4 regions of the Variovorax boronicumulans genome follow, and region 2 is predicted to be linked to each of the others. Evidence: predicted binding sites of a transcription regulator. Region 2 holds the regulator's gene; each other region holds the start of a gene.
The links. The regulator sigma-54, encoded in region 2, starts transcription at its own class of promoters, with help from an activator protein. The targets are predictions, from matches to a motif close to TGGCANGNAANCTGCTTT.

Region 1: a site for sigma-54 is predicted at 4,400-4,417, ahead of VHAB30_RS24165 (ammonium transporter). Genes of this name have one in related genera too.
Region 3: a site for sigma-54 is predicted at 2,279-2,296, ahead of hmpA (NO-inducible flavohemoprotein). Genes of this name have one in related genera too.
Region 4: a site for sigma-54 is predicted at 5,343-5,360, ahead of VHAB30_RS24630 (TorF family putative porin). Genes of this name have one in related genera too.

Annotation. Positions count from the first base shown of each region.
Region 1 is NZ_BKDH01000003.1:319,185-326,619, forward strand. Features, by position in the region: gene VHAB30_RS24140 (DUF3820 family protein) at 1-235, shown strand, start outside; gene VHAB30_RS24145 (RNA recognition motif domain-containing protein) at 418-828, shown strand; gene VHAB30_RS24150 (tripartite tricarboxylate transporter TctB family protein) at 1,214-1,702, shown strand; gene VHAB30_RS24155 (tripartite tricarboxylate transporter permease) at 1,716-3,227, shown strand; gene VHAB30_RS24160 (sulfite exporter TauE/SafE family protein) at 3,275-4,033, opposite strand; gene VHAB30_RS24165 (ammonium transporter) at 4,454-5,692, shown strand; gene VHAB30_RS24170 (hypothetical protein) at 5,711-6,013, shown strand; gene VHAB30_RS24175 (thiamine pyrophosphate-binding protein) at 6,021-7,435, opposite strand, start outside.
Region 2 is NZ_BKDH01000003.1:122,340-129,774, reverse strand. Features, by position in the region: gene VHAB30_RS23305 (hypothetical protein) at 1-166, opposite strand, end outside; gene argS (arginine--tRNA ligase) at 299-1,984, shown strand; gene VHAB30_RS23295 (SPOR domain-containing protein) at 1,999-2,766, shown strand; gene VHAB30_RS23290 (thiol:disulfide interchange protein DsbA/DsbL) at 2,923-3,567, shown strand; gene lptA (lipopolysaccharide transport periplasmic protein LptA) at 3,690-4,409, shown strand; gene lptB (LPS export ABC transporter ATP-binding protein) at 4,406-5,200, shown strand; gene rpoN (RNA polymerase factor sigma-54) at 5,218-6,807, shown strand; gene VHAB30_RS23270 (phospholipase D family protein) at 6,818-7,435, shown strand, end outside.
Region 3 is NZ_BKDH01000002.1:422,010-429,444, forward strand. Features, by position in the region: gene VHAB30_RS21810 (MarR family winged helix-turn-helix transcriptional regulator) at 1-22, opposite strand, end outside; RNA gene rnpB (RNase P RNA component class A) at 181-549, opposite strand; gene norR (nitric oxide reductase transcriptional regulator NorR) at 609-2,195, opposite strand; gene hmpA (NO-inducible flavohemoprotein) at 2,331-3,515, shown strand; gene cysK (cysteine synthase A) at 3,631-4,551, shown strand; gene VHAB30_RS21835 (NAD(P)/FAD-dependent oxidoreductase) at 4,625-6,250, shown strand; gene VHAB30_RS21840 (VUT family protein) at 6,253-6,810, shown strand; gene VHAB30_RS21845 (ProQ/FinO family protein) at 6,921-7,435, shown strand, end outside.
Region 4 is NZ_BKDH01000003.1:413,242-420,676, forward strand. Features, by position in the region: gene VHAB30_RS24605 (L-lactate permease) at 1-413, opposite strand, end outside; gene VHAB30_RS24610 (LysR substrate-binding domain-containing protein) at 529-1,416, opposite strand; gene VHAB30_RS24615 (SMP-30/gluconolactonase/LRE family protein) at 1,435-2,364, opposite strand; gene VHAB30_RS24620 (ammonium transporter) at 2,570-3,994, opposite strand; gene glnK (P-II family nitrogen regulator) at 4,024-4,362, opposite strand; gene VHAB30_RS24630 (TorF family putative porin) at 4,433-5,299, opposite strand; gene VHAB30_RS24635 (YifB family Mg chelatase-like AAA ATPase) at 5,517-7,055, shown strand; gene VHAB30_RS24640 (serine/threonine-protein kinase) at 7,068-7,435, opposite strand, start outside.

The sequences.
Region 1 (7,435 bases), 200 kb from region 2:
GAACCCCGAAGACCTGCAGCGCCTGGTGACGCTCGAAATGCCTTTTGGCAAGCACAAGGGCACGCTGATCGCCGATTTGCCCGGAAATTACCTGACCTGGTTCGCGCGCGAGGGTTTTCCCGCGGGAGAAATTGGCCGGCTGCTCGCTTTGATGCATGAAATAGACCACAACGGCCTGTCCGACCTGCTCAAACCGTTGCGAAACCGCCCGTCGGGTCGGAATGTTTCTCGATAACACAAGATTTCCCCCCTTTTTTAGGAAATCGGGCCGGATAATCCGGCTCACGTGTCTGCGAGCCTCGGCTCCCGTGCACGTAATTTGGTGATCGGTCAGTTTCGCGCCACAGCGCATTAGTTTGTTGTGATTCTGGGACTCCATCGCTTTGTGTTTTTTTGGTTTGAATTAGGAGTCCCTCCATGGGCAAGAAACTTTACGTGGGCAACCTCGCCTACTCCGTGCGTGACAACGACCTGGAACAAGCTTTCGGCGAATTCGGTTCGATCGTCAGCGCCAAGGTCATGATGGAACGTGACACCGGCCGTTCGAAGGGCTTCGGCTTTGTCGAAATGGGCACCGACGCTGAAGCACTCGCTGCAGTCGAAGGCATGAACGGCGCATCGCTGCAGGGCCGCGCCCTGACGGTGAACGAAGCCCGTCCGATGGAAGCACGTCCCCCCCGCACCGGCGGTGGTGGCGGCTACGGCGGTGGTGGCGGCGGCGGCTACGGTGGTGGCGGCGGCGGCGGTTACGGCGGCGGCGGTGGTGGCCGCAGCGGTGGCGGCGGCGGTGGTTACGGCGGCGGCGGCGGTGGCCGCGGCGGCTACTAAGCCCTCCCCCACACACTCATGAGCGCCCCGGCGCTCTGAATGAATAAAAAGCTCCTTCGGGAGCTTTTTTCGTTTCCGGCCCCCACACGATCCCTGCCCCTTCGTGGAACACCGCGGAACCGGCTTTGCCGGGCCGCTGGTGTTGCCCCCGGAGGGGGGTTGGCGTAGCGACACGAAGTGCGCGAAGCCTGGGGGAGAGCCACGCCCACCGGGCCGTTGGCGTTGCCCCCGGAAGGGGGTTGGCGCAGCGACACGAAGTGCGCGAAGCCTGGGGGAGAGCCAAGCCTGGGCTTACCCTGTAAGCATTAGTGCGTACCGCGCTGGTCAGCCCATGGTCAGCCGCTGGCGACGACCCTCGTCCCTTCGAAAACAGAGGGTCGAGACAATGAAAATCAAGAGACAGGCGGACTTCTTCTCAGGAGTCATGTTCGCCGCCGTCGGTGGCGCGTTCGCCATCGGCGCCACCACCTACACCATCGGCGACGGCGCCCGCATGGGGCCGGGGTACTTTCCGCTGATGCTGGGCATCCTGCTGGCGCTGCTGGGCGCGCTGATCATGTTCCAGGCCATGGTGGTCGAGAGCGCCGACGGCGACAAGATCGGCAAATGGGCCTGGAAGCCGCTGGCCTTCGTGCTCGGCGCCAACCTGGCCTTCGGCGTGCTGCTGGGCGGCCTGCCCAGCGTCGGGCTGCCGGCGATGGGCATGATCATCGCGATCTACGCGCTGACGATCATCTCGAGCATGGCCGGCGAGCACTTCAAGCTGCGCGACGTGCTGGTGCTCTCCACCATCCTGGCGGCCGGCAGCTATGTGGCCTTCATCTGGGCGCTCAAGCTCCAGATCCAGGTCTGGCCCACCTTCATTTCGGGTTGAGGAGCACACCGCCATGGAACTGTTCCACAACCTGGCGACCGGCTTCGGCGTCGCCTTCACCTTCACCAACCTGCTGTACTGCCTGGTCGGTTGCATCCTGGGCACGCTGATCGGCGTGCTGCCGGGTATCGGCCCGGTCGCGACGATCGCGATGCTGCTGCCCGCCACGTACGCGCTGCCGCCCGTGTCGGCGCTGATCATGCTGGCCGGCATCTACTACGGCGCCCAGTACGGCGGCTCGACCACGGCCATCCTGGTGAACCTGCCCGGGGAGTCGTCCTCGGTGGTCACCTGTATCGACGGCTACCAGATGGCAAGGCAGGGCCGCGCAGGCCCTGCGCTGGCCGCGGCGGGCCTGGGCTCGTTCTTCGCAGGCTGCGTCGGCACGCTGATCCTGGCCGCCTTCGCGCCGCCGCTGACCGAGCTGGCCTTCAAGTTCGGCCCCGCCGAGTACTTCTCGCTGATGGTGCTGGGCCTGATCGGCGCGGTGGTGCTGGCCTCGGGCTCGCTGCTCAAGGCGGTGGCGATGATCGTGCTGGGCCTGCTGCTGGGCATCGTGGGCACCGACGTGAACTCGGGCGTCGCGCGCTTCAGCTTCGACATTCCCGAGCTCACCGACGGCATCGGCTTCGTGGTGATCGCCATGGGCGTGTTCGGTTACGGCGAAATCATCGGCAACCTCTCGCAGCCCGATGACGAGCGCGAGGTGTTCACGCACAAGGTGAAGGGCCTGTGGCCCACCAAGGACGACTTCAAGCGCATGACGCCGGCCGTGCTGCGCGGCACGGCGCTGGGCTCGGCCCTGGGCATCCTGCCCGGCGGCGGCGCGCTGCTGGCGGCCTTTGCGGCCTATGCGCTGGAGAAGAAGATCAAGATGCGCCCGGGCGAAGTGCCCTTCGGCAAGGGCAACATCCGCGGCGTGGCCTCGCCCGAGTCGGCCAACAACGCCGGCGCGCAGACCTCCTTCATTCCGCTCTTGACGCTGGGCATTCCGCCCAACGCGGTGATGGCGCTGATGGTGGGCGCGATGACGATCCACAACATCCAGCCCGGTCCGCAGGTGATGACCAGCAACCCCGAGCTGTTCTGGGGCCTGATCGCCTCGATGTGGATCGGCAACGCGATGCTGATCATCCTGAACCTGCCGCTGATCGGCATGTGGATCAAGCTGCTGACGGTGCCCTACAAGTTCCTGTTCCCGGCCATCGTGCTGTTCTGCGCGATCGGCGTGTACTCGACCAACAACAACACCTTCGACGTGTGGATGGTGGCGATCTTCGGCTTCATCGGCTACCTGTTCCTGAAGCTGCGCACCGAGCCGGCCCCGCTGCTGCTGGGCTTCATCCTCGGGCCGATGATGGAAGAGAACCTGCGACGCGCGCTGCTGCTGTCGCGCGGTGCGTGGAGCGTGTTCGTCACGCGGCCGCTGTCGGCGGGCCTGCTGATCGCCGCGGCGCTGCTGCTGGCCATCGTGCTGCTGCCGGCGATCAAGGCGAAGCGCGAAGAAGCGTTCGTCGAAGACTGACCTCGGCGCCCCGAGAAAAAGCCCCTGGCCGAACGCCAGGGGCTTTTTCATTTCAGGAACGCGTCGTAAGCCGTCTTCAGGATCAGTGCACTCACCACCACGATGAACACGATCCGCACGAAACCCGCCCCGTGCTTCAGTGCCACGCGCGTACCGACCAGGCTGCCGGCCACGTTGGCCACGGCCATCACCAACCCGTAGTGCCACCAGACGTGGCCCTTGGCGGCCAGCAGGATCAGCGCGGCGGCGTTGGTCAGCGTGTTGATGACCTTGGCCGAGGCCGAGGCGTTGAGGAAGTCGTAGCCCATCCAGCGCACGAACAGGAACACCAGGAAGCTGCCCGTGCCCGGCCCGAAGAAGCCGTCGTAGAAACCGATGGTCAGGCCGATGGTGCTGGCCGCCAGCGTCTCGGCGCGGCCGCTGAAGCGCGGCGCGTGCAGCCGGCCCATGTCCTTGCGCGCCAGCGTGTAGACCAGCACGCCCAGCAGGATGACCGGCAGCGCCCGGCGCAGGAAGTCGCCCGGGAAGACCGTGACGGTCCAGGCGCCGAGCATCGAGCCGCCGAAACCCAGCAGCGCGGCCGGCCACATCGCGCCCCAGCGCATCTGCACCCGCTGGCTGAACTGGGCCGCCGAGGCCGCCGTGCCCCAGATGGACGCGCTCTTGTTGGTGCCCAGCAGCGTGGCGGGCGGCGCGCCCGGAAACACCGCAAAGAGGGCTGGCACCAGGATCAACCCGCCGCCGCCCACGATCGCATCGATAAAACCCGCGAGCAGTGAGGCGCCCGTGACCACCAGCATTTCCATGCGGGCGATTGTCTCACCGGAATCGCTATCGAAACGATAGCTGTGGTGGCCGATACCGGCTGGCCAGGAGGCTTGTTTGGCTTGGAAGAAAGCGCCTGCATTCGCGCTGCGAACAGGCAAAAAAAAAGCGCCGACCAGCGGCGCTTTTCAAATATCAGACAGGCATCTCGTACGGAGCCTTTGAAGAATGTTCTTGTTGATCGATCGGAAGCTTGTCTCCTCGGACCCTCGGCAGTACGAGCAGGGCCCGTCGCGAGTGCGCAGATTGTGCAAGCGCGCACCCGCCCGGTGCATTAGGAATTACCCGCTTCGTGTTACTTCGACCCTCCGGTTGGGAAACCAAAGTGTTTCAGTCAGTTAACAAGATGGCATGACTCGTGCACACAGGCCTCTTGTCCACCACTCCAAGAAGAAACGGTCATGGCCCTGCTGGCACCCCAAGCCTCCCTGAACGCGGCCGACACCGCCTGGATGATGACCTCGACCGCGCTGGTGCTGCTGATGACGCTGCCCGGCATCGCGCTCTTCTATGCCGGCATGGTGCGGCGCAAGAACGTGCTGGCCACCATGGCCGGGGTGGTGGCGATCGCCGCGGTGGTCTCGCTGACCTGGTTCGCGCTCGGCTACTCGCTGGCCTTCACGCCCGGCTGGCCCTGGCTGGGCAAGCTCTCGCGCATCGGCTTCTCGGGCTTCGAGTACCTGAAGGAGGCCGGCCAGGTGGCCGTGAGCCACGTGGCGCCGAACGTGCCGGAGTCGGTCTACGCGATGTTCCAGCTGAGCTTCGCGATCATCACCACCGCGCTGGTGCTCGGCGCCTTTGTCGAGCGCATGCGCTTCTCGGCGCTGCTGTGGTTCGCGCTGCTGTGGAGCCTGCTCGTGTACGCGCCGGTCGCGCACTGGGTGTGGGAGCCGGGCGGCTGGCTCGCGCAGATGGGCGCGCTCGACTTCGCGGGCGGCTCGGTGGTGCACGTCAACGCGGGCATCGCGGGGCTGGTGTGCGCCTATGCGCTCGGGCCGCGCCGGGGCTACGGGCGCGAGGCCTTCGAGCCCTACAGCCTGGCGCTCACCATGACGGGCGCGGGCCTGCTGTGGGTGGGCTGGTTCGGCTTCAATGCCGGCTCGGCGGTGGCGGCCGACGGGCGCGCCGGCCTGGCCATGTTGGTGACGCACATCGCAGCGGCGGCCGGCGCCATGAGCTGGATGATCGGCGAGTGGATCGTGCGCCGCAGCCCGTCGCTCTTGGGCCTGTGCTCCGGCCTCGTGGCCGGGCTGGTGGCGATCACGCCGGCGGCCGGCTTCGTCACGCCGCTGTCGGCGCTGGCCATCGGCGCCATCGCCGGGCTGGCCTGCTACTGGGGCGCCACGGGCCTGAAGCACCTGCTCGGTGCGGACGACTCGCTCGACGTGTTCGGCGTGCACGGCATCGGCGGCATCGTGGGCGCGCTGCTCACGGGCGTGTTCGCCGACCTGCGCATCTCGGGCGCGGCGGGCAATGTGCTGACGCAGGCGATCGCGGTCGCCAGCGTGGCGATCTACAGCGCGGCGGGCACGGCCATCGTGCTGTTCCTGGTGCATGTGCTGGTCGGATTGCGCGTCGACCCCGAGAGTGAACTGGTGGGCCTCGATCTTGCTCAGCATCGTGAACACCTGGGAGCCTGACCACCCGAGGGAGACGCCATGCCATCCATGTCCGAAAGCGAACGCATCGCGCTTGCAGCACGCCTTCACGTGGCACTGCGGCGAAAGCACGGGCGCGTGACCGACACCGAATGGATGGCCACCAACGCCGAGTACGCCGCCGAGATCGTGCGCATGACGCGCCAGCACGCCGCCGAGACGAAGGACGACGAACTCGACCAGCTCGCCACGCGGCTCGAGCAGGCCATGGAACCGCTGGCCCGCGCCGCGCGGCTGGCGGCGCGCCAGCCCGACGGCCTGCCGCCCACACCGCCGCCGCGCTATGTCGGCGGGCTGCGCTGACGATGCCTCAGTTCGCGGCCAGCGCTGCCTTGCGGATCGACGCCAGCGTGCTCGCGGGCGTGATCGCCTCCGGGTCCAGCAGGCAATGCAGGATCGCCGGCTTGCCGCTGGCACGGGCACGCGCCAGTGCGGGGCCGAATTCTTCCGTCGTGGTCACGCGTTCGCCGTGGCCGCCGAACACCTCGGCATAGCCACGGAAGTCGGGGTTCTTCAGCTGCGTGGCGCTGATGCGGCCGGGGTAGTGCTTTTCCTGGTGCATGCGGATCGTGCCGTACATGCCGTTGTCCAGCAGCACCACGAGGATCGGCAGGCCGTACTGCACGGCGGTCGCGAACTCCTGGCCGTGCATCATGAAATCGCCATCGCCCGCGAACACGACCACCTCGCGTTCGGGCCACAGCCGCTTGGCACCGACGCCGGCCGGCAGGCCGTAGCCCATCGAGCCGCTGGTCGGCGCGAGCTGGCTCGCGAACGCGCGAAACGGCCAGAAGCGATGCACCCAGGTCGCGAAGTTGCCCGCGCCGTTGCAGAAGATGGTGTCGGCCGGCAGCACCTCGCGCAGGTGCTGCATGACCTCGCCCATCTGCAGCGGGCCGGGAATGCGGATCGGCACCGGATCGCTCCAGCGCAGAAAGTCTTCGCGCGCGGTCTTCGTCTCGGCCTGCCACACGGGCGGTGACGCCGGACGCAACGCGGACACCGCTTCGGCAAACGCCTGCGGCGTGGCGTGGATGCCCTGCGTCGGGCGATAGAGCTTGCCGAGCTCGTCGGCATCGGCGTGCACATGGACCAGCGCCTGCTTCGGCTGCGGGATCGCGAACAGCTCATAGCCTTGCGACGGCACTTCCGACAGACGCCCGCCCACCAGCAGCACGAGGTCCGCATCGCGGATGCGCGCCAGCATGCGCGGGTTCGCGCCGAGCCCCAGGTCGCCCGCATAGCTGGGGTGCTCGGCGGACATCAGCATCTGGCGGCGGAAGGAGCAGTACACGGGCAGCGCGTAGGCCTCGGCGAACTTCGCGAACTGCTGCGTCGCGGCTTCGGACCAGCGGCTGCCGCCCAGGATGACGACCGGTCGCTGCGCCTGCGACAGGCGCTGCTGCAGCTCGGCGATCTGCGCCGCGCCCGGATGCGTTTCGGTGACGGCATACGGCAGCGCATCGGCCACCACGGCGGCTTCGGTCAACATGTCTTCGGGCAGCGCGATCACCACCGGCCCAGGCCGGCCCGAGGTCGCGACATGGAAGGCGCGCGACACGAGTTCGGGCACGCGCGCCGGATCGTCGATCTGCACGACCCACTTGGCCATCGTGCCGAAGACCGCGCCGTAGTCCAGCTCCTGGAAGGCTTCGCGGCCCATCGCGTCGCGTGCGACCTGGCCGACGAACAGCAGAAGCGGCGTCGAATCCTGGTGCGCGATGT
Region 2 (7,435 bases):
TGGCGCCACCGGCGGGTGCGGCCGCGGCGGCAGGGGCTGCCGCAGGTGCGGCGGCGGCGGCGGGGGCCACGACCGGGGCGGGTGCCTTGTCCTGCGCGTAGGCGCTGAACGACAGGCAGGCGCCGAGCGCGACGGTGGAGGCGACCAGGGAAAGGAGCTTCTTCATGGTGGATATGTCCTTGCAAGGTTGGGTTGTGACAGACGCCCCGCCTCGGGGCCGACCATCCTAACGGGCGACATCGCCCATCGGATGACGATCGTTAACTGGGTCCGGGTTTGCCCCCGGTAAAATTCACAGATGCTATTGGTCAAACAGGAGCTGCTCGCGGCGCTCGCGAACACGCTCGAAACCCTCTCTCCCGGCGCCGGCGCCAAAGCCGCGTTCGAGTCGCCCAAGGTGGCGGCGCACGGCGATTTCGCCAGCACCGCCGCCATGCAACTCGCCAAGCCGTTGGGGCGCAAGCCCCGTGAACTGGCCGAGGAACTGAGCGCTGCGCTGCTCGCCACCCCCGCTTTCGGCCAATGGGTCGAGGCGATCGAGATTGCCGGCCCCGGCTTCCTCAACATCCGCCTGAAGGCTGCCGCCAAGCAGCAGATCGTGCGCGAGGTGCTGGCCGCCGGTGAAAGCTTCGGCCAGCAGCCCGCCACCGGCGAAAAGGTGCTGGTCGAGTTCGTGTCGGCCAACCCGACCGGTCCGCTGCACGTCGGCCACGGCCGCCAGGCCGCGCTGGGCGACGCCATCTGCAACCTGCAGGCCTCGCAGGGCCAGAGCGTGTGGCGCGAGTTCTATTACAACGACGCCGGCGTGCAGATCCAGACGCTGGCCAACAGCACGCAGCTGCGCGCCAAGGGCTTCAAGCCCGGCGACGCCGAGTGGCCCAGCGGCGAAAAGGCCCCGGCCTACAACGGCGACTACATCGCCGACATCGCCGAGGACTTCAAGGCGAAGAAGACCGTCAAGTCGGACGACCGCGAGTACACCGCCAGCGGCGACATCGACGACCTGGACAGCATCCGTGAGTTCGCCGTGGCCTACCTGCGCCGCGAGCAGGACCTCGATCTGCAGGCCTTCCGCGTGCGCTTCGACAACTACTACCTCGAGTCCAGCCTCTACACCAGCGGCCGCGTCGAGGCGGCCGTGGCCAAGCTCGTGGCCGCCGGCAAGACCTACGAGCAGGACGGCGCGCTGTGGCTGAAGTCGACCGACTACGGCGACGACAAAGACCGCGTGATGAAGAAGCAGGACGGCACGTACACCTACTTCGTGCCCGACGTGGCGTACCACATCGCCAAGTGGGAGCGGGGCTTTCACAAGGTCGTGAACATCCAGGGCACCGACCACCACGGCACCATCGCGCGCGTGCGCGCCGGCCTGCAGGCCGCCGGCGAAGGCATTCCCGAGGGCTACCCCGACTACGTGCTGCACACCATGGTGCGCGTCATGAAGGGCGGCGAAGAGGTCAAGATCAGCAAGCGCGCCGGCAGCTACGTCACGCTGCGCGACCTGATCGAGTGGACCAGCACCGATGCCGTGCGCTTCTTCCTGCTCAGCCGCAAGCCCGACACCGAATACACCTTCGACGTCGACCTGGCGGTCACCAAGAACAACGACAACCCCGTGTACTACGTGCAGTACGCCCACGCGCGCATCTGCTCGGTGCTCGCGGCCTGGGGCGGCGACGCGGCCGCGCTCAAGGCGGTCGACCTGTCGCCGCTGGACAGTCCGGCGGCCCAGGCGCTGATGCTGCTGCTGGCCAAGTACCCGGCCATGCTGACGGCGGCGGCGAAGGATTTCGCCCCGCACGACGTGACTTTCTACCTGCGCGAACTCGCGGCCAGCTACCACAGCTACTACGATGCCGAGCGCATCCTGGTGGACGACGAGCCGGTCAAGCTGGCGCGTCTCGCACTCGTCGCAGCGGCCGCGCAGGTGCTGCACAATGGCCTCGCGATCCTCGGCGTCAGTGCGCCGAGCAAGATGTGAATCACCCTCTGAACATGAAGAAGACAAGCAGACAACGCGGCAACATCGTCATCGGGCTGATCATCGGCCTGGTGCTCGGTCTGGGCGTCGCCCTGGGCATCGCGGTCTACGTCACCAAGGTGCCGATCCCGTTCGTCAACAAGACGCAACGCGGCGGTGCCGAACAGGACGAAGCCGAAGCCCGCAAGAACCGCGACTGGGACCCGAACGCGCCGCTGGCCGGCAAGGCCGGCGCGCCCAAGCCGGCGGCCACGCCACCGGCCGCCACGGCCACCGGTCCGGTGAACCCGATCACCGGCGCCCCCGTCACCGCGGCACCGGGCACGGCGCCCACCACCGTCACCCCGCCGGTCACCGCCCCGGCCCCCGTGGTGGTGGCGCCCAAGCCGGCGCGCCCCGCGCCGGTGCCGGCCGAAGCCAACGCCCTGCCGCCGTCGAACGATCCGCTGGGCGACCTCGCCCGGGCCCGCGCAGGCGGCAGCACGACCACCGCGTCCGCCGCGCCGAGCCACACGGCCGCCGCGCCGTCGCCGTCGGGTGCCGACCCCTTCATGTACTTCGTGCAGGCCGGCGCCTTCCGCACCACCGACGACGCCGAGGCGCAGCGCGCCAAGCTGTCGCTCATGGGCGTCGAGGCCAAGGTCACCGAGCGCGAGCAGGCCGGTCGCACGGTTTACCGCGTGCGCGCCGGCCCGTTCAACAAGAAGGACGACGCCGACCGGCTCAAGGAACGGCTCGACGGCGGCGGTCTCGAATCGGCGCTGGTGCGCGTGCAGCGCTGACCCGTCAGCGCCTTTCTTGAACAGCCTTTAAGCTCTCGCCCGCGCGGCATTCGCCGCACTCGTTTGTCAATTCCAGCGCCTCGGTCGCGCCGTCCATGGGGAACTCCCGGCGGCGCGCCGGCTCTGTACTGCGGTACCCACAGGAGAACCTTTTCCATGAAACGTCGTGACTTTTCGCTGGCCGCCACTTCGATCGGGCTGCTTTCGCTGGCTGCCGTTCCGGCACACGCCCAGCGCGCCCCCAAGGCCGGCACCGATTTCCTCGTGCTCGACAAGCGCGTGCCCGTCGATGCACCGGCCGGCAAGGTCGAGGTGGTCGAGTTCTTCTCGTACAACTGCCCGCATTGCAACGACTTCGAGCCCTCGCTCGAAGCCTGGGTCAAGGCAGCCCCGAAGGAAGTGGCGTTCCGCCGCATCCCCGTGCCCTTCGTGGGCAACGACGTCGAAGCCAAGCAGCGCCTGTACTTCACGCTCGAAGCGATGGGCAAGCTCGACGAGTACCACCCGAAGGTGTTCGCCGCCATCCACGCGCAGCGCCAGAACCTGAACGGCGACGCCAACATCCAGGCCTGGGCCGAGCGTGCCGGCCTCGACGGCGCCAAGTTCAAGGAAACCTTTGCGTCCTTCGGCGTGGCCAGCAAGGCCCGCCGCGCAGCGCAGCAGACCGAGGCCTACAAGGTCGCCGGCGTGCCGGCCCTGGCCGTGGCGGGCCGCTGGTATGTGGACGGCGAAACCGCCGGCAGCATGTCCAAGGTGCTGCAGGTCGCGACCTTCCTCATCGGCGAAGCCAAGAAGGGCTGACCGACCCGACGACCTGGTTCTTCGGTCGAATGCAAGGCCCGCTTCGGCGGGCTTTTTCATTGGCGGCGGTGGGCAATTGCCATCCCACGCATACAATGTTTCAGAGCAAGTTTCGTGCCTTTATGACATTGCCCTCCATCCCCACATTCCCCACCCTTCGTCGCCTCGGCCGCCTGGCTTTCGGTGCGCTGTTGCTGGCCGGTGCCGCCTCGGGCGCCCTGGCCGAAACCGCCGACCGCACCAAGCCGATGAACATCGAGTCCGACTCGATGCGCTACGACGACCTGAAACAGACCAGCGTGTTCACCGGCAACGTGCTGGTCACGAAGGGCACGATCATCATCCGCGGCGCGCGGCTGGACGTGCGCCAGGACGCCGAGGGCTACCAGTACGGCGTGGTCACGGCGGCGCCCGGCAAGCTGGCCTATTACAAGCAGAAGCGCAACGCCGGCGACGAGTGGATCGAGGGCGAGTCGGAAGTCATCGAGTACGACAGCCGCGCCGACAACGTCAAGTTCATCCGCCGTGCCGTCATGCGCCGGCTGATCGGCGCCACGGCCAACGACGAGAGCAGCGGCGCGCTGATCGTCTACGACCAGAGCAACGACACCTACACCGTCAACGGCTCCCTCGTGCCGCCGAACGCCGGCGTCTCGGCGGGCGGCGGCGGCCGCGTGAAGGCCATCCTCACGCCGAAGGCCGCCGCGGCCCCGGCAGCGGGCGGTTCCGCACCGGCAGCCGGCGGCAAGAAGCCCGCGGCCCCGGCACCCACCCCCGCGCCCGGCGCCGGGCTGCGCCCGAGCACCACGCTGGGCGGCACCGAAGGGGAAGGGCGCAAGTGATCGAAACCGCAGGAACCCAGACCGCCGACGGCATTCCGGGCAGCCGCCTCGTGGCGCGCGGCCTCAAGAAGAGCTACGGCAGCCGCACGGTCGTGAAAGACGTCTCGCTCGACGTGCAAAAGGGCGAGGTCGTCGGACTGCTCGGCCCCAACGGCGCGGGCAAGACCACCTCGTTCTACATGATCGTCGGGCTGGTGCGCGCCGACGCCGGCGAGATCACCATCGACGGCGAGCCCATCGCCCACATGCCCATCCACCGCCGCGCGCGCATGGGCCTGAGCTACCTGCCGCAGGAGGCCTCGATCTTCCGCAAGCTCACGGTCGAGGAAAACGTGCGTGCCGTGCTCGAGCTGCAGCGCGAGCCCGACGCCAACGGCCGCATGATGCCGCTGACCAAGCAGCACACCGAAGAGCGCTTGGCCGACCTGCTGGCCGACCTGCGCGTGGACCACCTGCGCGATTCGCCCGCGCTCGCGCTGTCGGGCGGCGAGCGCCGCCGCGTTGAAATTGCACGCGCGCTGGCCACCCAGCCGCGCTTCATCCTGCTGGACGAGCCCTTCGCCGGCATCGACCCGATCGCCGTGATCGAGATCCAGCGGATCATCAGTTTCCTGAAAGAGCGCGGCATCGGCGTGCTCATCACCGACCACAACGTGCGTGAAACGCTGGGCATCTGCGATCACGCGTTCATCATCAGCGACGGGCACGTGCTGGCACAAGGCACACCCTCGGAGATCGTCGACAACGCCGAGGTACGCAGGGTGTACCTGGGCGAGCACTTCCGCATGTAAGGGAGGGTCGGGTCTCCATGAAGCAAGGGCTGTCCCTTCGCGTCTCGCAGCATCTGGCGCTGACGCCACAGCTGCAGCAGTCCATTCGCCTGCTCCAACTCTCCACGCTCGAACTGAGCCAGGAGGTGGAGCAGATGCTGGACGAGAACCCGTTCCTCGAGCGCACCGCGGAAGAAGCGGCGCGCGAGGAATTCGGGCTGGACACGGCCGACGCGCCGGTGCCGCGCGACGACGCGGGCGAGGGTGAGGCCGAGTTCACGCCGTCCGCCGCCAGCACTTCCTCCACGTCCAGTGACACCAGCACCTCGACCCCCGACACCGATGGCCCCGCCGCCGAGATCGCCGAGCGCGAGCCCGACTGGGAAGGCGACGGCACCGTCGACATGGCGCCCGACGACAGCGAGTGGGGCAGCGATGCGCCCGCGCGCCAGAACAACCTGGGCGACGACGAGCGTGCCGATGCCACCGAACTCGCGCGCAGCCAGGAGTCGCTGCAGTCCTTCCTGCACCGCCAGGCGTTGAGCCTGCGGCTCAATGAAAACGACTGCGCCGCGCTGCGCTTCCTGATCGAGTCGCTCAACGACGACGGCTACCTCGAAGACTCGCTGCCCGCATTGGCCTCGGGCCTGGCGGGCGACGACAACGACCAGTTCGACGACCTCGTGCACCACTTCCAGGTGGCGCTGGGCCTGCTGCAGAGCCTGGAGCCGGTGGGCGTCGGCGCGCGCGATCTCGGCGAATGCCTGAGCATCCAGCTGAAGGCGCTCGCCAGCGAAGACGAGACCGAGGCCGAAGCGCTCATCCGCAAGACCGCCATCGCGATCTGCAAGCAGCCCATGGAGCTGCTCGCGCGGCGCGACTTCAAGCGCCTGGCCACGCTCACGCGCACCAACGAAGACCTGGTGCGCTCGGCGCTGCAGGTCATTGCGCGGCTCGAACCCAAGCCGGGGCGCCGTTTCGTCGACGTCGAACGCAACATCGTCATCCCCGACGTGATCGTCACCAAGACCGGGCGCGGCACGAACGTGAAGTTCCGCGTCATGCTCAACCCCGAGGTCATGCCGCGCCTGCGCGTGCACGACATCTACGCCGGCGCGCTCAAGTCACACAAGGGCGAAGGCAGCCAGGCGCTGTCTCAGCGGCTGCAGGAGGCGCGCTGGTTCATCAAGAACATCCAGCAGCGCTTCGACACCATCCTGCGCGTGAGCAACGCCATCGTCGAGCGCCAGAAGAGCTACTTCGTGCACGGCGAGCTGGCCATGCGCCCGCTGGTGCTGCGCGAGATCGCCGACGAGCTGGGCCTGCACGAGTCGACCATCTCGCGCGTGACCACCGCCAAGTACATGGCCACGCCCTTCGGCACGGTCGAGCTCAAGTACTTCTTCGGTTCGGCGCTGGGCACCGAGACCGGTGGCAATGCGTCGAGCACCGCGGTGCGCGCGCTGATCAAGCAGTTCGTGAGTTCCGAGAGCATCAAGAAGCCGCTGTCCGACAGCCAGATTTCCGAGATGCTGAAAGAGCAGGGCATCGAGTGCGCGCGCCGCACCGTCGCCAAGTACCGCGAAGCCTTGCGCATCGCACCGGCCAACCTGCGCAAAGCCCTGTAGAAAGCCCACAATGACCCGTCGCCTGCTGTCGCGCTGGGGGCATTGGGTCTTCGCCCTCGTGGCTGCATCGCTGTTCGCCGGCTGTGCCACCTTGCCCGACGACGCACCGCGCCCGCCCACCAAGGCCATCGCCGTCTCGGCCGACACCGCGCTCGGCAAGATCGCGCTGGCCTCGCAGCCCGACCCCGACCTCAGCGGCTTTCGCCTCATGCCCGGCGGCGACTTCGCCTTCGACACGCGGCTGCAGCTGGCGCGCCGCGCGCAGCGCACGCTCGACGTGCAGTACTACCAGATCGAGAACGACGAGACCGGCCGCTACCTGTTGCGCACCCTGCGCGATGCGGCCCAGCGCGGCGTGCGCGTGCGCCTGTTGATGGACGACCTGTACACGTCCGGCGAAGACGAGCTGCTGCTCGGCCTGGCCGCCACGCCGAACGTGGAGCTGCGCCTGTTCAACCCGTTCCCGGCCGGGCGCGGCAGCCTGCTCAAGCGCTTCACCGCATCGCTGTTCGACTTCAGCCGCGTCAACCGCCGCATGCACAACAAGCTCTTCATCGCCGACGGCGCGATGGCCGTGGCGGGCGGGCGCAACATCGGCAACCAGTACTTCCGCCGCACCACCGGCCCC
Region 3 (7,435 bases), on a different contig from region 2:
ACAGCGAGGTGCCGAGCCGCATCAGCGCGTGTTCGCGCAACGGGGAGATGGGTTCGGTATCGGCCACGGCGTTATCAATTAGTTAGCTTGCTAACAATTGTACGGGTTTCTACCGAGTTCTGCACGCAGCCGCGCACGACGTCAGTGCGCGGCCCAGGGAAAAGGGGGAGAGAAAGAAAAGTGTGAAGCTCGCCGATAAGCCGGATTCTGTGCACCGGAGCCCTCTTGCGAAGACCCCGGCGTGACCGCCATTACTCTGGGCCGTTTGTCGCCAAACGGCTCGATGCCACCTACCCGCCAGCTCAGCGGAACCACCTCAATACTGGCCTACTTGGTGTTGCTGCGCGCAGAGATTGCCCGTTTCACCCGAACTGAATCGGCTCGTCTCTGTTGCTCTGATCCTCACCTCACGGTGGAGAGTCGTTAACTCCTGCGCTGTCCTGTGCAGTCCGGACGTTCCTCCAGTGCGATCTTTCGACCCGATGCTGTTGCCCGAAGGCAGAGCGTCGTCCCTTTCGGGCTTGCACCAGCGGCGGTCTGGCGTGCTTCACAGGTCGATTATCGCCCGCTCCATCAATGACCCTTCAGGCGATGCCGCGCGCCGGCTGTCAGCCGGGCGTTTCGCCGTCGCCGGCCTGCACTAGGCCCAGCTTGCGCAAGGTCCGGTGGAAGTTGCTGCGGTCGATGCCGGCCTCGCGCGCGGCGCTGGCCACGCGGCCGCCGTGGCGGGCGAGCAGTTCCAAGAGCCAGGTCCGCTGGAAGGCCTCGGTCGCCTCGCGCAGCGTGCCGCCAGCGATGGCAGGCCCCGCGTGTTCGTTCGCCGGGGCCTGCACGGGCGCTGCCACGGCGCTTCCCACGACGGCAGCGCTGTCCAGCGCCAGGTGATGCGGTTCGATGGCCGTCCAGCGCGAGCCGCGCGGCTGCTCCCTGAACGCCCGCAGCGAGGCGCGGCTGATCACATGCTCGAGCTCGCGCACGTTGCCCGGCCAGCCGTGCGCCAGCATGGCGGCCTTCGACGCCGGCGAGAGCCGCAGGTTGCGCGCGCCCAGCCGGTGCTGGTTCTCCTCGAGAAAGCTGCCGGCGAGCACGAGCACGTCGCGCCCCCGTTCGCGCAGCGGCGCGACGACCAGCGGATAGACCGACAGCCGGTGGTACAGGTCGGCGCGAAACCGGCCCTGCGCGATCGCCGCGGGCAGGTCGCGGTTGGTGGCCGCGATCACGCGCACATCGACCTTGCGCATGCGGTCGCTGCCGGGGCGCTGCACCTCGCCGCTTTGCAGCACGCGCAACAGCTTGGCCTGCACGCTCAGCGGCAGCTCGCCGACCTCGTCGAGAAAGAGCGTGCCGCCGTCGGCGATCTCGAACTTGCCGTCGCGGTCCTGCACGGCGCCGGTGAACGCGCCGCGCTTGTGGCCGAAGAGTTCGCTGTCGGCCAGCGTCTCGGGCAGCGCCGCGCAGTTGACCTGCACGAGCGGCTGCTCGCTGCGGCGCGAGCGCGCGTGCAGGCGCTGCGCGACCAGGTCCTTGCCGACGCCGGTTTCGCCGAGCAGCAGCACCGTGAGGTCGGACACGGCGACCGTGTCGATCTCGTGGCACAGCTGCTTCATCGCCGGGCTGCTGCCCAGCAGCTCGCGCGGCGCGCCACGCCCCGCACGCAGCGCTTGCGCGACGGCCTGCTCGCGCATGGCGCGCGCCTGCATCTCGCGGATCGTGTGGGCGGCCTCGATGCCGGTTTCGACGAGGGCGATCAGTGCCTCCATCTGCGCCGGGCCCACGGCATCGAAGGCGTGCGGTTCCAGGGCGTCCAGCGTGAGCAGGCCCCAGACGGCGCCGCGCAGGCGCAGCGGCGCGCCCATGCAGTCGTGCACCGGCAGGATGCCCGGCTGGCCGGCAACGAGGCCGTCGTACGGGTCGGGCAGGTTGCTGTCGTGGGCGAAGCGCAGGCCCCGTTCGCTGTCGAGCAGGCGCGCGAAGCGCGGATGGGCGGCCACGGGAAACTGGCGCCCCAGGGTTTCGTCGCTCAGGCCGTCGACCGCGACGGGCTTCAGCACGTCGACGTCGAGCTGCAGCAGCGCGGCGGCATCGCAGCGGACCAGTCCGCGCGCGGCGGCGAGCAGCGATCGGTAGCGGGCGGCCTCGGCTTCGGGCTCGGGTGGTGAGGCCTCGGTGGTCGAATCGACACGCAATGTGGTCATAAGTACAACGCTGGAGTTGTTGTGAATTTGACCACGCCCGGTAAATCCCCAATGACGTCAAGCACTTGCAGAGGCCCTCCGGCTGGCACGGATCGTGAGATGACCAACGCATCTCAACAGAGGAAGCGCCAGACCATGCACCCGCAAACCATCGCCATCGTCAAGTCCACCGTGCCCGCGCTCCAGGCCCACGGCGAGGCCATCACCAGCCACTTCTACAAGATCATGTTCGAGGGCCATCCGCAGGTGAAGGCCTTCTTCAACGAGGCGCACCAGGGCGCCGGCACGCAGGCGCGCGCGCTGGCGGGCGCGGTCATCGCGTACGGCGCGCACATCGACCGGCTCGAAGCGATCGCCGGCGCCCTGCCCCGCATCATCCAGAAGCACGCCGCGCTGGGCGTGCTGCCGGAGCACTACCCGATCGTCGGCCACTACCTGCTGCGCGCCGTGAAGGAGGTGCTCGGCGATGCCGCGACCGACGAGGTGATCGCCGCGTGGGGCGAGGCCTACGAATCGCTGGCGGGCCTGCTCATCGCCGCGGAAGAAGCCGTCTACAGCGCCAATGCGGCGCAACCCGGGGGGTGGCGCGGCACGCGCGAATTCCGCGTGGCCCGGCGCGAAGACGAAAGCGAGGTCATCACCTCGTTCTACCTGGAGCCCGTGGACGGCGGCGCGCTGCTGGCGTTCTCGCCGGGGCAGTACCTCACGCTGGTGCTGGAGATCGACGGCCAGCCGGTGCGGCGCAACTACTCGCTGTCCGACGCGCCGGGCAAGCCGTGGTACCGCATCAGCGTGAAGAAGGAAGAAGGCGGTCGCGCCTCGAACTGGCTGCACGAGGCCGCCGTGATCGGCACGCAGCTGCAGGCGCAGGCACCGTGCGGCGACTTCGTGTTGCAGCCCGCCGGCGAGCAGGCGCGCCCGCTGGTGCTGGTGACGGGCGGCGTGGGCATCACACCCGCGATGAGCATGCTCGAATCGATGGCGCACACGGGCCGGCCGGTTCACTTCGTCCACGCGGCCCGGCACGGCGGCGCGCATGCGTTCCGCGCCCGCGTGGATGCGTTGGCAAAGCGGCATGCGAACGTGAAGCCGCTGTATGTCTACGACGCGCCGCGCGACACCGACACGCCGCACGCGACCGGCTTCGTCACCCGTGAGCTGCTGGCCGGGCTGCTGCCGGAAGACCGTGACGTCGACCTGTACTTTCTCGGACCGAAGCCCTTCATGAAGGCGGTCTATGCCAACGGGCTGGCGCTCGGCGTGCCGAAGCAGCAGCTTCGCTACGAGTTCTTCGGGCCGCTGGAAGCCCTGGAGGCCTGAACCGCAACGGCCTGCCATCCCCTCGTGCTGAAACGGTCGCGGGCCGGGTGCAACCCGGCCCAGGGGGCGCCACAATGCGCGCTGACCATCCGACCCTCGCACCCAAGGAGATTCCATGAAGGCCCAGAACATCCTCCAGACCATCGGCAACACGCCGCACATCCGCATCAACCGCCTGTTCGGCCATGCGAAGCAGCAGGTCTGGATCAAGTCGGAGCGCGCCAACCCCGGCGGCTCGATCAAGGACCGCATCGCGCTGTCGATGGTGGAAGACGCCGAGAAGAGCGGCGCGCTCAAGCCCGGCGGCACCATCGTCGAGCCGACCTCGGGCAACACCGGCATCGGCCTGGCGATGGTCGCGGCCGTCAAGGGCTACAAGCTGATCCTGGTGATGCCCGACAGCATGTCGGTGGAGCGCCGCCGCCTCATGCTGGCCTACGGCGCCACCTTCGACCTCACGCCGCGCGCCAACGGCATGAAGGGCTCCATCGCCCGCGCCGAGGAAATCGTGGCCGGCACGCCCGGCGCGTGGATGCCGCAGCAGTTCAACAACCCCGCCAACGTCGACGTGCACGTGCGCACCACGGCCGAAGAGATCGCGGCCGACTTTCCCGAGGGCATCGACGTGCTCATCACCGGCGTGGGCACGGGCGGCCACATCACCGGCGTGGCGAAGGTGCTGAAGAAGAAGTGGCCCAAGCTGCAGGTGTTCGCGGTGGAGCCGGTGGCCTCGCCCGTGATCTCGGGCGGCGCGCCGGCACCCCACCCCATCCAGGGCATCGGCGCGGGCTTCATCCCGAAGAACCTCGACACCTCGCTGCTCGACGGCGTGCTGCAGGTCGACGCCGAGCCGGCGCGCGAAATGGCGCGCCGCTGCGCGGTCGAGGAAGGCATCCTGGTCGGCATCTCGTCGGGCGCGACGCTCGCGGCCATCGCGCAGAAGCTGCCCTCGCTGGCGCCCGATGCGGTGGTGCTGGGCTTCAACTACGACACCGGCGAGCGCTACCTGTCGGTCGAAGGCTTCCTGCCCGCCTGATCCAGCTACAAGTTTCATAGCGCCCCGGGCGCTTAAAATCGTCGGTCTGCTTGATAACCACAAGCCCCACGACATGCTGCGAATCTCCGAACTCAAACTCCCGCTCGACCACGCCCCAGAGGCGCTGGCCACCCTGATCGCCCGGACGCTCGACGTTCCGACCGAAGCGATCGCCTCCCACACCGTCTACAAGCGCAGCTTCGACGCCCGCAAGGTCGACCTGCTCACGGTCTACATCTGCGACGTGCAGCTGGCCGACGCCGCGCTCGAAGCCGCGCTGCTGGCCAAGCACGCCAGCCACCCGCACATCCAGCCCGCGCCCGACATGCGCTACACGCCGCCGGGCCAGGCGCCCGCGGACGCCACGCGGCCCGTGGTGATCGGCTTCGGCCCCTGCGGCATCTTCGCGGCGCTGATGCTCGCGAAGATGGGCTTCAAGCCCATCGTGCTCGAACGCGGCAAGACCGTGCGCCAGCGCACCCGCGACACCTGGGGCCTGTGGCGCAAGAGCGTGCTGAACCCCGAGTCGAACGTGCAGTTCGGCGAAGGCGGCGCCGGCACCTTCTCGGACGGCAAGCTCTACAGCCAGATCAAGGACCCGCGCTTCCTCGGCCGCAAGGTGATGGAAGAGTTCGTGAAGGCCGGCGCGCCGCCTGAAATTCTGTACGTCGCGCACCCGCACATCGGCACCTTCAAGCTGGTGAAGGTGGTGGAGAACATCCGCGAGCAGATCGTCGCGCTCGGCGGCGAGATCCGCTTCGAGCAGCGCGTGACCGACGTGCACATCGAAGACGGTCACCTGCGTGGTCTCACGGTGCTGGACCAGACCACCGGCACCAGCGGCGAACTGCGCGCCGACCACGTCGTGATGGCGCTGGGCCACAGCTCGCGCGACACCTTCGAGATGCTGCATGCACGCGGCGTGCACATCGAGGCCAAACCCTTCTCCATCGGCTTTCGCGTCGAGCACCCGCAGGGCCTCATCGACCGCGCCCGCTGGGGCCGCCACGCGGGCCATCCGCTGCTGGGCGCGGCCGACTACAAGCTGGTGCACCACGCCAGCAACGGCCGCTCGGTCTACAGCTTCTGCATGTGCCCCGGCGGCACCGTGGTCGCGGCCACCAGCGAGCCGGGCCGCGTGGTCACCAACGGCATGAGTCAGTACTCGCGCAACGAGCGCAACGCCAACGCGGGCATCGTGGTGGGCATCGACCCGCGCGACTTCCCGGGCGATGCGCTCGCGGGCATCGCGCTGCAGCGCCAGCTCGAAAGCAACGCCTACGTGCTCGGCGGCAGCAACTACCACGCGCCCGGCCAGCTGGTGGGCGACTTCATCGCCGGCAAGCCATCGACCGCCCTCGGCAGCATCATCCCGTCGTACAAGCCTGGCGTGACGCCGACCGACCTGCACCAGGCCCTGCCCGCCTACGCCATCGAGGCGATGCGCGAAGCCTTCCCGGCCTTCGGCCGCAAGATCAAGGGCTTCGACACGCACGACGCCGTGCTCACGGGCGTGGAAACGCGCACCTCGTCGCCGATCAAGATCACGCGCGGCGACGACTTCCAGAGCCTCAACGTGCGCGGCCTCTATCCGGCCGGCGAGGGCGCGAGCTACGCGGGCGGCATCCTGTCGGCCGGCGTGGACGGCATCAAGGTGGCCGAGGCCGTGGCGCGCAGCGTGCTCGGCAGCGCCGTTTGACGATGCACTTCCACCGTCCCACCACCGGCCAGCTGGCCGTCGCCACGCTGGCGATGGCCGCCGTGGTGCTCGCGTCCAACCTCCTGGTCCAGTTCGCCATCAACGACTGGCTCACCTGGGGCGCCTTCACCTACCCGGTGGCCTACCTCGTGAGCGACCTCGTCAACCGGCGCTTCGGCCCCGGCATGGCGCGGCGCGTGGCGTGGGTCGGCTTCGCGGTGGCCGTGGCGGTGTCGCTGCTGCTGGCGCCGGCGCGCATCGCTGCCGCTTCGGGCCTGGCCTTCATCGCCTCGCAGCTGCTCGACATCCGCGTGTTCGACCGCCTGCGCCGGGGCCTGTGGTGGCGCGCGCCGCTGGTGGCCACGGTGATCGCGGCCGTGCTCGACAGCATCGTCTTCTGGGGCATCGCCTTCGCGGGCACCGACGGCCCCTGGCTCACCTGGGCGCTCGGCGACCTGGGCGTGAAGCTCGGTGTCGGTGTGCTGATGCTGCTGCCGTTCCGGCTGCTGATCGGGCGGCAGGTCCCTGACCGAGGTGACCGAGGCGCTGCACGCGCATGACCATCCGCCCTGACAATACCCGCAGGATGTTCCGGCCGCGCTGACCGCGCGGGACCGGTTGTTCTTTTTCTTCCCTTTCCATCCCTCGCGCCCATCGCCGAGCCTTCCGTATGACCGACGCATCCACCGCCGCCCCGAACACGAACTCGCGCAACGCACGGCGCCAGCGCCCGGACATGGCCGAGCAGCTGCAGCAGCTGAAGGCCGGCACGGGCACCGACGCAGGCGCTGACGCGTCGGCGGCGCAGCCCGCCCCCGCGCAACAGCAGCAGCAACAACGCCCGCCGCGCGCCAAGCAACAGCGCCCGCATGGGCAGCAGCAGCCGCAGCAAGGGCGCAAGCCGCGCGGACAGCAGCCGCAACAGCAACAACAGCCCGAAGCCCAGCGCGCACCGCGCAAGGTCAATCCGGTGCTCGAGCGCCTGTTCGAGCTGTACCCGCAGCTGTTCGGCGCACGCTTCGTGCCGCTGAAGCTCGGCGTGTACGAAGAGCTGATCGCGCGCCACCCCGAAGACTTCAAGGCCGAAGACCTGAAGATCGCGATGGGCCAGCATGCGCGCTCCACGCGCTACCTCGAGAGCGTGGCCGCCGGCCATGCGCGCCACGATCTGGACGGCAACGCGCT
Region 4 (7,435 bases), 290 kb from region 2:
ACCGGCGTGCCGAAGCCCGCCGCGCCCTCGAAGAACGCGCCGAAGCAGAAGGCGATCAGCAGCAGCTGGATGCGGCGGTCTTCGGTGATGCCCGAGAGCGAGTCCTGCAGCACCTTGAAGCTGCCGTTCTGTTCGGCCAGCTGCTGCAGGAAGATGATGTTCAGCACGATCCAGCCGATCGGCAGCAGGCCCGTGAAGCCGCCGAAGAGCGCGGCGCGCCCGGCCATTTCGGCCGGCATGCCGTAGGCGAACACGGCGACGGCCAGGGCCGCCAGCAGGCCGAGGCCGGCGGCGATGTGGGCCTTGATGTGAAAGAAGCCGAGGCACGCAAGCATCACCACCACCGGGATCGCGGCGAGCGCTGTGGAAATGATCATGTTGCCGAACGGGTCGTAGATCTGCTGCCAGGTCATGCGTTGTCTCCGGGGAGGCTGTTGTTGTGCCCCGCACTCTAGGGAGAAGCGCGCCGTCCGGATTGAAGGTTTTTTGCCCGGACCTTGATAAAAATTTGTCGGGCCGGCGTGTCGGTCAGTGCAGCGTCTGAACGATCCAGTCGACGAAGGCCGCGCACTCCCAGCGCTCCAGCGTGCCCGGCTGCCAGCAGATGTAGTGGCGGTGCGGCGAGGGCACGGGCCGTTCCGACAGCGCCACCAGCCGGCCCGATTCGAACCAGGCGGCGCCCAGTTTCTGTCGCACCAGCGCCACGCCGAAGCCGCTGGCGGCCGCGTCGTAGACCAGGCCCAGGTCGTTGAACTGCGCGCCCAGGTGCGGCTCGGGCTGGTCGATGCCGCAGCTCGCGAACCAGGTGCCCCAGGGCTCGAGCGGGCTGCGGATCAGCCGCGCGCTGGCGATCTCGGCCGCGGTGCGAAAGCCGTCGAAGGGCCCGAACTCGTTCAGGTAGCTCGGGCTGCAGGCGGGCACCACGTCCTCGGCGATGAGCAGGCGGTGCTCGCAGTCCGCGTACGCGCCGATGCCGTAGCGCACCTGCAGGTCGGTCTGCTCGGCCGTGACGTCGAGCAGCGGGATCGACACATGCAGCGCCAGCTCGATGTCGGGGTAGATGTTGCGAAAGAGCTCCAGCCGCGGCATCAAAAACTGGCGGCTGAAGGTGGGCGTGACCGCCACGCTCAGGCGCGGCGCGCGCAGCGCCGCGTCACGGCTGCCGGGCGTGGCCTGCTGCAGCGCGGCCAGGCCGACGCGCACGTTCGCCAGGTAGGCCGCGCCGTCGGCCGTGAGGCTGAAGTCGCTGCGCCCGAAGAGCTTGAAGCCCACGTGCGCCTCGAGCTGGCGGATGCGGTGGCTCACGGCGCTGGCCGTCACGCACAGCTCGTCGGCCGCGCGGCCCGCATGCCGCAGGCGCGCGACGGCCTCGAAGGTCAGCAGGCATTGGATCGGGGGGATGTGGTGCAGGGCCATCCTCGGCAGCGGCCCGACTCAGTCTTCGAAGAAATTCACCGGCAGGCCCGGCGTGTCGACGCGCATCGAGAGCACGGTGCCCGAGGCCGGGCGCTGCACCAGCTCGTCGGCCGGGCGGCCCTTGCGCCCGCTGGTGACGAACAGGGTGCGCAGGTCGTCGCCGCCGAAGCAGGGCATGGTCGGGCACTGCACGGGCACCGCGATGGCGGCCACGCGCTCGCCCGTGGGCGCAAAGCGCAGCAGCTGCGCGCCTTCGAACATCGCGACCCAGTAGTGGCCGGCGGCGTCGACGGTGGCGCCGTCGGGGCGGCCGTCGTAGTGCGTGGGCGTGCTGGGTACCCAGCCCGCGGGCTTGGGATCGAACTGCTGGAACACGCGCGCATGCGACAGCGTGTTGGCCTCGGCGTCCCAGTCCCAGGCGCGCACCACGTGCGCGGCGGTGTCGGCCCAGTACAGGGTGCGGTTGTCGGGCGAGAACGCCAGGCCGTTGGCGGTGGTGACGTGTTCCAGCATCGACGTGATGGTGGGCGAGACGTCGCCCGGACGTGCGTCGAAGCAGTAGAGCGCGGCGTTGGCGCGGTCCTTGGCCTCGTTGAGCGAGCCGGCCCAGAAGCGGCCGAGCACGTCGCACTTGCCGTCGTTGAAGCGCATGGTGCGCACGTCGTGCTCCGCGCGCGCCATCGCGACGAGGCTGCCGCCCCACTCGCGGGCCCGGTAGATGCCGTCGCGCAGCGCGATCACGAGGCCGCCCGTGCGTGCCGGCGCCATGCAGCCGGGCTCGGTGGGCAGCGCCCATCGCTCGACCGTGGCCGTGGGCGAACCGATCTCGCCGCGCGTGCGCAGCACGGCACGGCCCGGGATGTCGAGCCAGTAGAGCGCGCGTTCGTGCGGATGCCAGAACGGCGATTCACCCAGCTCGCAGAGGCTGTCTTCGATGGAGGTCCACATGGTGGGGCGATTGTGCCCCCGGCCACGCGGGCCGCGGGCAAAAAAAAGCCCGCTGACGCCGAAGCGCTCGCGGGCTGAACATCCAAAGGAGACTCGCCTGAAAAAACCGGGAGTGGTTGTTCTTCTTTGTATCGAAAAGGGGGGTGGTGGTCTTTGAAGCGCGGGGGCCGGCGCCGTGCCGGGCCACCCGCTGTCTGTGTGCGAATCAGCGGTTGTAAGCCGTTTCGCCGTGGGACGAGATGTCGAGGCCTTCGCGCTCTTCTTCTTCCGACACACGCAGGCCCAGGGTCAGGTCGGCGATCTTGTAGGCGATGAAGGCGACCACGCCGGACCACACGATGGTGAACAGCACGCTCTTGACCTGGATCCAGACCTGCGCGCCCATCGAGAAGGTGTCGGGGGTCAGGCCGCCGGTGCCGCCCAGGCCCTTGGCAGCGAACACGCCGGTCAGGATGGCACCCAGGATGCCGCCCACGCCGTGCACGCCGAACACGTCGAACGCGTCGTCCGCGCCCAGCATGCGCTTGAGACCGCCCACGCCCCACAGGCAGACCAGGCCGGCCAGCAGGCCCATCACGATCGAGCCCATCGGGCCGACGAAACCGGCGGCGGGGGTGACGGCCACGAGGCCGGCCACGGCACCGGATGCGGCGCCCAGCATCGAGGCCTTGCCCTTGTGCAGGCTCTCACCCAGGATCCACGACAGGGCCGCGGCAGCGGTGGCGAGCACCGTGTTCACGAAGGCCAGGCCGGCGGCGGCGTTGGCCGCACCTGCCGAGCCGGCGTTGAAGCCGAACCAGCCGACCCACAGCAGCGAGGCGCCGACCATGGTGAGCGTGAGCGAGTGCGGCGTGAAGGCTTCCTTGCCGTAGCCCACGCGCTTGCCGACCATGTAGGCACCGACCAGGCCGGCGATACCGGCGTTGATGTGCACCACGGTGCCGCCGGCGAAGTCGAGCGCGCCGTCCTTGCCCAGCAGGCCGCCGCCCCACACGATGTGGGCCATGGGCACGTAGCTGAAGGTGAACCAGATCACCGAGAACAGCAGCACGGCCGAGAACTTGGCGCGTTCTGCAAAAGCGCCGACGATCAGCGCCACGGTGATGGCCGCGAAGGTGCCCTGGAAGGCGAAGAACACGTATTCGGGAATCGTGGTCAGCGCGCCGAAGGTCTCCTGCGTGATGCCCTTCATGAAGATCTTGTCGAAACTTCCGAAGAAGTTGCCGTCGCCCGTGAAGGCCAGGCTGTAGCCGTAGATGGCCCACAGCAGGCTGATGAGCGAGAAGATCACGAAGACCTGCATCAGCACCGACAGCATGTTCTTGGAACGACCCAGGCCGCCGTAGAACAGCGCCAGGCCGGGGATGGTCATCAGGATCACGAGCAGGGTCGAGGTGAGCATCCAGGCGGTGTCGCCGGAGTCGACCTTGGGCGCGGGGGCGGCCGCCGGTGCGGCGGGCGCAGCTTCGGCTGCAGCGGGTGCCGCAGCCGCTGCAGGAGCGGGCGCAGCCGCGGCAGGTGCCGATGCAGCCGGTGCCTCAGGGGCGGCGGCGGGTGCCTGGGCCAGCGCCGAAGTACCGGCGACGAAGACGCTCAAGCCGAGCGCAAGAGAGACAAGAAGTTTTTTCATAGTCGTTGTTCTTTCGGGCCAGGACTCGATCAGAGGGCTTCGCGGCCCGTTTCGCCGGTGCGGATGCGCACGACCTGCTCGAGGTTGTAGACAAAGATCTTGCCGTCGCCGATCTTCCCGGTGCGCGCGGCGCCTTCCACCGCCTCGATCACGCGGTCGACCAGCTCGTCGGAGATGGCCGCCTCGATCTTCACCTTGGGCAGGAAGTCGACCACGTACTCGGCGCCGCGGTACAGCTCGGTGTGGCCCTTCTGGCGACCGAAGCCCTTCACTTCCGTGACGGTGATGCCCTGCACGCCGATGGCCGAGAGCGCTTCGCGCACCTCGTCGAGCTTGAACGGTTTGATGATGGCTGTGACCAGCTTCATGATGAGTTGCTCCTTCTGGATGGATGAAAGGCGGCGCGGCAACGTGGGCCGCGCCTGGTTGTTGTGTCGATTACAGCGTCTTCGTCAGCGTGAGGATGAAGCGTGCCTTGTTGGGCGAGTAGTAGGTGGTGCCGAAGGTGCCGAAGTCGGGGATCTCGATGCCCGGGTAGGCCACGACCTGGTAGTTGGACTTCTTGTTGGCGCCCTGCACCGAGCCCGTGAGCGTCAGGCCGCTGCCGAAGTCGTAGGTGGCGCCGATGTTGTAGTCCACGTAGCTCTTGTAGCCCAGGCTGCGGATGTCGCTGGACATGTTGGTGAAGCCGACGGCGGCCTTGAGCGTGACCTTGGGCACGATCTCCTTGCTGTAGGCCAGGTTCAGGTAGCCGGTGTTGCGGCCCTTCAGGCCCGAGCCCGTCTTGGCGCCGGCGTAGCCGAAGTAGTCCTTGGACACCGTGTGCGAGTACTTGGCCGTGAACGAGCCGAAGCTGTCGTTGGCGTAGGTGGCGCCCACGTACAGCTCGGTGGTGTTGCCCACCGAGTTGCCCGGGTAGATGTAGGTGAGCGCACCCACGTCCATGTCGACCGGGCCGGCCTTGAACTTGTAACCGCCGTAGATGTCGCTCTCGATGCTGTTGCCCTTGAGCCAGTTGACGCTGGAGTTCCAGTTGCCGATGTAGAAGCCGCTGTCGCCGAAGGCGTAGTCGAAGCCGCCCTGGATGGCGGGCTTGAAGCCCTTGGTCTTGGCGTAGTCGTTCTTGCCGATCATGTCCTGGTCCTGGCCGCGGAACTTGTAGTTCGTGGTCAGCGAGACATTGCCCGTGAGCAGGGGCGCGGGCGCCGGTGCGGCGGCGTCGGCGGCCTGGGCCATGGCGGCGCCCGAGGCGGTCAGTGCAGTGGCCAGAACGATCAACGCCTGGGCGGCGGTACGGTGCGTCATCAGGGAACTCCTCGCAAGTGTGTTGTTGGACCTGAGCACCCTCAAAGCAGGGAGCGTGCCAAACTGCACGAATACCGCCCCGGCCAGAGGGCGCAGGTGTCCGGCGATGAGCGCCAAATCGTTACAAGCCCTGTTTCCGGCAGTTGCACACGCTTGCACGCTGCACGGTCCTGGGCTTGCACGTCGCAGGCGCACCAACTTGGGGAGAGGGAGAAAAATGAGTCTGTCTTTGGTGCAAAGCCGCGCCTTGCTCGGCCTGGAGGCCGCCGCCGTCACGGTCGAGGTGCATCTGGCGAACGGCCTGCCGAGCTTCACGCTGGTCGGGCTGGCCGAGACCGAGGTCAAGGAGGCGCGCGAACGCGTGCGCTCGGCGATCCAGAACGCCGGGCTCGAATTTCCGACCAACAAGAAGATCGTGGTCAATCTGGCGCCCGCCGATCTGCCGAAGGACTCGGGCCGCTTCGACCTGCCCATTGCCCTGGGCATCCTCGCGGCCAGCGGGCAGATCGAGAACGCCCGCCTCGCCGGCCACGAGTTCGCCGGCGAGCTGTCGCTGTCGGGCGAACTGCGCCCCGTGCGCGGTGCGCTCGCGATGGCCGTGGCCACCTACACGCAAGGCACGGCCGTGCGGCTGGTGCTGCCCCTGGACAGCGCCCAGGAGGCCGCGCTGGTGCCCGGTGCGCAGGTGTACGGCGCCCGGCACCTGCTCGACGTGGTGCGCCAGTTCGTCGCCAGCGGCGGCGGGCCCGTCGACGCAACCGACGACGGCTGGACCCGCGTGCGCGCCGCGCCCGGCGACGGCGCCCCGCGCTATGCCGACCTGGCTGACGTCAAGGGCCACACCGGCGCCAAGCGCGCCCTCGAGATCGCCGCGGCCGGCGGCCACAGCCTGCTCATGGTGGGCGAGCCGGGCTCGGGCAAGTCGATGCTGGCGCACCGCTTCGCCGGCCTGCTGCCGCCGATGAACGTGGACGAGGCACTGGAGAGCGCGGCCATCGCCAGCCTCGACGGCCGGCTGGCGCCCGAGCGCTGGATGAGCCGCCCGACGGCCACGCCGCACCACACGGCGAGCGCGGTGGCGCTGGTGGGCGGCGGCTCGCCGCCACGGCCGGGTGAGATCTCGCGCGCGCACCACGGCGTGCTGTTTCTCGACGAGTTCCCCGAGTTCACGCGCGCCGCGCTCGAAGCCCTGCGCGAGCCGCTGGAGACCGGCACCATCACGATCACCCGCGCCGCCCGGCGCGCGGAGTTTCCGGCGCGCTTCCAGCTCATCGCCGCGATGAACCCCTGCCCCTGCGGCTACCTCGGCTCCACGCTCAAGCCCTGCCGCTGCACGCCCGAGCGCATCGCGCGCTACCAGGGCAAGCTCAGCGGTCCGCTGCTGGACCGCATCGACCTGCACATCGAGGTGGCGGCCGTGTCGGCGCCGCAGCTGCTCGATGCGCCGGCGGGCGAATCGACCGACAGCATCCGTGCGCGCGTGGTGGGCGCACGCGACCGCGCGCTGCAACGCCAGGGCCATGCGAACCAGGGGCTGCAGGGCCGCGCGATCGACACGCATGCCGTGCTCGACAACGCCGCGCGCCAACTGCTGCAGCAGGCGGCCGCGCGGCTGGGCTGGTCGGCGCGCAGCACGCACCGCGCGCTGAAGGTGGCGCGCACCATCGCCGACCTCGCGGGGCAGGACGCCGTGCAGGCCGCGCACGTGGCGGAGGCGGTGCAGTACCGCCGCGCATTGCGCACCGGCACGCCTTGACCCGCTGCCCTCTTACTTGAACTCGTGGCTCACCACCGGTGCGGACTTGCTGTCCTGCACCGTCACGCGCTGGCGGTAGGCCGTGAGGTCGCCGTTGCGCACCTCGATCGTGTAGATGCCGGGGCGCAGCGGCAGCGACTTGAGCGGCGGGCTCACGCCGCGGTCCGCGCCGTCGACGAAGACCTGGCCCCAGGGCCGGATGTTGAACTGCACGCGGCCCATGCCGGGCGCCGCGGCCGGCGGCGGTGGCGGGGCCGGCGGTGCGCCCGCGATCACGGTCGGCACGGGGTTCGTGCTGCCCGCAGCGGGTGGCGGCGGTGACTGCCGGTTGAGCTGGGCGATGGCGTTGCGCGCCTCGCGCGCATGCAGGCCGCGGCGGT